2 linked regions of the Aggregicoccus sp. 17bor-14 genome follow. The protein of the gene in region 2 interacts with the protein of the main gene of each other region in a pairwise test. Links are inferred from orthologs where the notes say so. Each region holds a gene or a part of one and is shown on either strand. Other genes may lie near its edges.

Region 1 (3,037 bases), on a different replicon or contig from region 2:
CTCGCTCTTCGTGGACCCGGACCTCGACCAGGTGCGCGCCTGCCACAAGGTGAACGCGGACCGCATCGAGCTGCACACGGGGCGCTACTGCGAGGCGCGCAACGAGAAGGAGCGCGCCCGCGAGCTCGCCCGCATCGTGGATGCGGCCAAGAGCGCGGCGAAGCTGGGGATGGGCGTGGCGGCAGGCCACGGGCTCAACTACGACAACGTGCGCCCCATCGCGCGCATCGCCGAGATCGACGAGCTGAACATCGGCCACGCCATCGTGGCGCGCGCGGTGCTGGTGGGCTTCGAGCGCGCGGTGCGCGAGATGCTCGAGCTGATGAACCACCCGGGGTGAGCCCATGGCAGTCGTCGGCCTCGGCCTGGACATCTGCTCCATCGAGCGCATGCGCAAGATCCTCGAGGGTCCGCGCGCCGAGCGCTTCCTCGAGCGCGTCTACACGGACGCGGAGCGCGCCCTGTGCAGCGCGCGCGCGGACGCCGCGGGCGCCTACGCCGCGCGCTTCGCCGCGAAGGAGGCCCTGGTCAAGGCGCTCGGGGCTCCGCCCGGCATCCGCTGGCGGGACATGGAGGTCGTGCGCGCAGGCGGAGCGCCGGGCTTCGTGCTGACGGGGGTGGCCGCGCGGGTGATGGCCGAGCGGCGCCTGGGCGCGCTGCTCTCGCTCACGCACGACGCGGGCGTCGCCGCGGCCACGGTGGTGTTGCAGCAGCTTCCCGGGGAGGGCTGAGCCATGAAGCCGGTGCTCACTGCGGCCCAGATGCGCGAGGCGGAGGGGCGCGCCGCGGCGCTCGGCGTCTCCAGTGCACTCTTGATGGAGAGCGCCGGCCGCGCGCTCGCCGAGGCGGTGCGCGGCCTGCTGCGCCCCGGCGGCCGCGTGGCGCTGCTCTGCGGTCCCGGCAACAACGGCGGCGACGGGTGGGTGGCCGCGCGCCTGCTGCTCGCCGGCGGCGTGCGCGCCGAGCTCGCGCTGGTGGGGGAGCGCGCGCGGCTCTCCGCCGAGGCCGCGCGCAACCTCGAGGTGCTCGAGGGCGCCGGGGGCGAGGCGCTCGCGCTCGAGGCGCTCGCGCCGCTCCGCGAGGGGGACGTCGCGGTGGACGCGCTGCTGGGCACGGGCTTGAGCCGCGCTCCGGAGGGCCCCTTCGCCGAGGCCATCCGCTGGCTCGAGCGCCAGCGCGAGGCCGGGGCGAAGGTGGTCAGCGCGGACCTGCCCAGCGGGCTGCACAGCGACTCGGGCCAGGCCTTCGAGCCCTGCGTGCAGGCGGACCTCACGGTGGCCTTCGGCGCCGCGAAGCTGGGACAGGTGCTGCAGCCGGGGGCAGCGCGCTCCGGCGAGCTCTCGGTCGCGGACATCGGGCTGCCCGCGGGCGTGCTCGAGCGCCTCGCCGGAGAGAGCGCGCACCTGGTGGAGGCCGCGGACGTGCTCGCGGCCTTCCCGGCGCGCGAGGCGGACACGCACAAGGGCACCTTCGGCCACGTGCTGGTGGTGGCGGGCAGCCGGGGCAAGTCGGGGGCTGCCGCGCTCTCGGGCCAGGGGGCGCTGCGCGGGGGCGCGGGCCTCGTCACCGTGGCCACGCCGGCGGACGCGCTGGACGCGGTGCTCGCGCACGCGCCCGAGCTGATGGGCGTGCCGCTGCCGGCGGGGGCGGCGCTGGGGCCCGAGCACCTGGACGCGCTGCTCGCGGCGGCCGAGGGCAAGGATGCGCTGGTGCTGGGGCCGGGCTTACCGCGCGGGCCCGGGACCGCGGCGCTGCTCGGCGAGCTGCTCTCGCGCGTGGAGGCGCCCGCGCTGCTGGATGCAGACGCGCTCAACGCCGTCTCCGAGGATCTCTCCGTGCTCGCGCGCGCGAAGGGGCCGCTGGTGCTCACCCCGCACCCGGGCGAGATGGCGCGCCTGTGTGGGCAGCCCACGAAGCAGGTGCAGGCGGCGCGCGTGCAGGTGGCGCGGGACTTCGCGCGCGCGCACGGCGTCACCCTGGTGCTCAAGGGCTCGCGCACCCTCACCGCGCTCGCGGACGGGCGCGTGTACGTGAACCCCACCGGCAACGCCGGCATGGCCACCGGCGGGGCAGGGGACGTGCTCTCGGGCCTCACCGGCGCGCTGCTCGCGCAGGGGCTCGAGCCCGCGGTCGCCGCGTGGGCCGCGGTGTACGCGCACGGGGCCGCGGGAGACCTCGCGGCTCGACGCCGGGGACAGGCGGGGCTGCTCGCGCGCGACCTGCTCGAGGGGCTGTGCGAGCTCTGGGTGGGGTGGCAGCGATGACGCTCCCCACGCGCTCGCGCACACTCGTCTCGGGCTCTCCCGAGCAGACGCACGCGCTCGGCGTGCGGCTCGGGCGCCTGCTGCAGCCGGGCGACTTCGTGGGGCTGGTGGGGGACCTGGGCGCGGGCAAGACGCACTTCGTGCGCGGAGTGGCGGAGGGCGCGGAGGTGGACCGCTCCGAGGTCGCGAGCCCCACCTTCGCCATCGTGTATCCGTACCGGGGCCGCGTGCCGCTCTACCACGCGGACCTCTACCGGCTCGCGGACGCGGACGAGCTCTACGCCACGGGCTTCCACGACCTGGTGGGCGCGGACGGCGCGGTGCTGGTGGAGTGGCTGGACCGCGTGCCCGAGGCCGCGCCCCGCGAGCACCTGCGCCTCACCTTGAGCGCGGACCGCGAGGACCCGGAGGAGCGCAGCCTCCAGGCCGACGCGGTGGGCGCGCGCGCCGTGGCGCTGCTCGAGGCGTGGCTGCCCGCGCAGGGCTGAGGTTGTCGCCGGCGAAAAACGAGCGGCGCCCGGGGCCACGAGGGCCACCGGGCGCCGCAGGACTTCAGGTCACGGACCGGGCTAGTAGGTGCCGGACAGCGTCACGCCCGAGTACGCGCTGTACGCGTTGAGCATGATGTACCAGTCGCCGGCGGCCGGAGCGCTGATGGTGCAGGTCTCCGCGTTGCCGGTGAGGTACGGGCGGCAGTTGTAGGTGGTCGTGGTGGGCTTCGCGCCGGAGCGGACGTAGAGGTCCGCGTCGCCCGTGCCACCGCTGATCTTCAC
Region 2 (2,953 bases):
TCGAGCGCCTTGAGGGCGCTGCCGGGCACGATGGGGATGCTGTCACCGGGGAAGTCGTACTTCTTGAGGAGGTCACGCACCTCCATCTCCACGAGCTCGCGCAGCTCGGGGTCATCCAGCATGTCCACCTTGTTGAGGAAGACGACGATGTAGGGCACGCCCACCTGGCGGGCGAGCAGGATGTGCTCGCGCGTCTGGGGCATGGGCCCATCGGCCGCCGAGACCACGAGGATGGCGCCGTCCATCTGCGCCGCGCCCGTAATCATGTTCTTCACGTAGTCGGCGTGGCCCGGGCAGTCCACGTGCGCGTAGTGCCGGTTCTGCGTCTGGTACTCCACGTGCGCGGTGGAGATGGTGATGCCGCGCTCGCGCTCCTCCGGCGCCTTGTCAATCTGGTCGTACGCGAGGAACGTCGCGCCGCCCGTCTTCGCCAGCACCTTCGTGATGGCGGCCGTCAGCGACGTCTTGCCGTGGTCCACGTGCCCAATCGTCCCGATGTTCACGTGGGGCTTGCTGCGATCGAACTTCTCCTTGCTCATAACGCTCCTCGAAAAATGGAGCCCTGATCCAGGATTGAACTGGAGACCTCATCCTTACCAAGGATGCGCTCTGCCAACTGAGCTATCAGGGCTTATTTGCAACCAAACAACGGGTGGAGCGGGAAATGGGATTCGAACCCACGACATTCAGCTTGGAAGGCTGACGCTCTACCAACTGAGCTATTCCCGCATGGACCGATGGAGGGGGTTGGATTCGAACCAACGAAGGCGTAGAGCCGGCAGATTTACAGTCTGCTCCCTTTGGCCGCTCGGGCACCCCTCCGTATCAAAACTCCTTCGACCGTGCTGCGTTCTCTTTGCCTCGGGCCCTCATCCGCGGCCCCGTCCCACTTGGCCGGCGGCGGGATTTGAACCCGCGACCTACTGATTACAAATCAGTTGCTCTACCGACTGAGCTACACCGGCGAATCCCGGTTGCTTCCCTACCCCTACACCCGCCTGCTCGCCGGAGGCGCCCGCAGCCACCGTTCCGGTCCGTAAAAGCGGGCGCTTTGTACGAGCAGCCGACGATGTAAGTCAAGCGCTTTGATCCGCCGCCGCCCTACTTTCCCCCGGCGGCAGGCGCGGCCCGCTGGCGGGCGCACTCGTATAGCAGAACCGCTGCGGAGACGGACGCGTTGAGTGAGCCCACGCGGCCGATCATCGGAATCTGCAGGCGGAAGTCGCAGTGCTTGAGGACGCCCTCGCGCACGCCTGCCCCCTCGGCGCCCACGACGATGGCCATGGGGCCGTCCAGGCGGGCGCGCCACAGGGGCTCCTGGGAGCCGGGGTCGGCGGCGGCGATCCAGATGCCTGCGGCCTTCAGCTCCTCGAGCGCGCGCGACAGGTTCACCACCTGGGCCACGGGGCAGTACTCCACCGCACCGGCCGAGGCCTTGGCCACCGTGCCGGTCACCTGCACCGCCCGGTCCTTGGGGATGACCACGCCGTGGGCGCCCAGCGCGTGCGCCGAGCGGATGATGGCGCCGAGGTTGTGCGGGTCCTGGATGCCGTCCAGGACGACGAAGAGCGGCGGCCGCCCGCTCGCCTGGGCGCGCTCGATGAGGTCCGAGAGCTCGCTGTACGAGAAGGCGCGCAGCTCCGCGACCACGCCCTGGTGGACGCCACCGTCGGCGAGCTGGGCGAGGCGCTCGCGCGCCACGCTCTCCACCCGCACGCCCGCCTCGCGCGCGAGTCCCAGCAGCTCCGCGCCCGCGCGGCCGGCCAGCTGCCCCTCGGAGGTGTAGAGGCGCTCCACCGCATCCGGGTGCGCCCGCAGGGCCTCCAGCACGGGGTTCACTCCGTAGACGAGGCGCTGCTCGCCCTGGGAGCGGCGGCCCTCCCGTCCCTCACGACGCTGCGGATGCTGCGGGGTTCGCTCTCTGGACACGGGCTACAGGACCTCGACGGGAAGGGACACGCTGCGCTCCATGCGCTCGCAGCGCTCCTCCATGCACAGGAAGAAGGTGAGCTGGGCGTCCAGGGAGGCGCGGCCCGGGCGCGGCGCCGTGAAGGCGACCTCGAAGCGCGGGTCGACGTAGGCCTCTCCCGGCTGCTTCCGGGCGACCGAGTCCGCCTGCCCCAGCCGGGTCTTCGCCGGCGTGAGCTGGGCGCTCTGCAGCAGGAGCTTGAGCGGAGCCTCGTCGGACACGTGCGCGCCGCCGCGCGTCTTCACCGTGAGGACGAAGACGCCGCGCTCACCGGCGCGCAGCCGCAGCGAGCTGCCCTCGGTGCTCAGCTCGAAGCGCGACCCGGGCGCCGCCGCAGGCTCCCCGGCCACCGCGCGCAGCGGGGCCAGCAGGGCGAGCACGAGCAGAGGGGCGAGCGCGGGGCGCAGGGGCATGGGAGACGACTCCTGGACGGGACCGCTCGCTTCTATCACTGCCCTGCCCCGACGCACGGACGGACTTTCGCCTCACAGCCCTCCGGCAGAGGCCTTGGGCGTGCGACGCCCGCGCTTGGCAGCCGGGGCGCTGGAGGCCGCGCGCTCGCGGCGGGGCGCGCGCGGCGGCGCCTCGCGCACCAGCTGCTCGGCGCGCTCGACGATGAGACCGGCGAGGTCCATGCCCGTCGCCGCCTCCATCTCCGGGAGGGCCGGCGAGCTGTTGACCTCGAAGACCTTGGGGGCGCCCTGCACGTCCAGGAGGTCCACGGCGGCGACGTCGAGGCCCACCAGGCGCGCCGCCCCCTCGGCGGCCTCGCGCTGGGAGGGCGACAGCGCAATGCCCTCCAGGCGCGCGCCGCGGTTGAGGGTGGCGGAGAGGCGGCCCACGCGGGGGCGCCGGCGCACGCCCGCCACGGCCTTGCCCCCGATGACGAGCACGCGCAGATCGTGCCCCGTCTTCTTCACGTACTGCTGGACCACCAGGTTGTGGCCGAGGCCGAGGATGGCCTCGAGCGCTGCCTCGAGCGAC

The links. Proteins that work in one complex are often made in the same cells at the same time.
Region 1: the proteins of rlmB (region 2) and FGE12_RS17400 interact in binary tests that used the Escherichia coli proteins (3 or more experiments, as listed by UniProt). The link is inferred for Aggregicoccus sp. 17bor-14 from one-to-one orthologs.

Annotation. Positions count from the first base shown.
Region 1 is NZ_VJZZ01000008.1:297,871-300,907, reverse strand. Bases 30-2,999 are described here. They hold FGE12_RS17400 (NAD(P)H-hydrate dehydratase), read left to right. Parts: upstream 30-734; coding sequence 735-2,264; downstream 2,265-2,999. Other genes in these bases: FGE12_RS17390 (M4 family metallopeptidase), read right to left, coding at 2,834-2,999; tsaE (tRNA (adenosine(37)-N6)-threonylcarbamoyltransferase complex ATPase subunit type 1 TsaE), read left to right, coding at 2,261-2,752; FGE12_RS17405 (holo-ACP synthase), read left to right, coding at 345-731; FGE12_RS17410 (pyridoxine 5'-phosphate synthase), read left to right, coding at 30-340. Also shown: more of FGE12_RS17410, read left to right, coding at 1-29; more of FGE12_RS17390, read right to left, coding at 3,000-3,037. UniProt on the Escherichia coli protein: Bifunctional enzyme that catalyzes the epimerization of the S- and R-forms of NAD(P)HX and the dehydration of the S-form of NAD(P)HX at the expense of ADP, which is converted to AMP.
Region 2 is NZ_VJZZ01000001.1:488,164-491,116, forward strand. Bases 16-2,901 are described here. They hold rlmB (23S rRNA (guanosine(2251)-2'-O)-methyltransferase RlmB), read right to left. Parts: upstream 1,930-2,901; coding sequence 1,102-1,929; downstream 16-1,101. Other genes in these bases: tuf (elongation factor Tu), read right to left, coding at 16-539; FGE12_RS02200 (hypothetical protein), read right to left, coding at 1,933-2,382; FGE12_RS02205 (RimK family alpha-L-glutamate ligase), read right to left, coding at 2,455-2,901. Outside these bases: more of tuf, read right to left, coding at 1-15; more of FGE12_RS02205, read right to left, coding at 2,902-2,953. UniProt on the Escherichia coli protein: Specifically methylates the ribose of guanosine 2251 in 23S rRNA.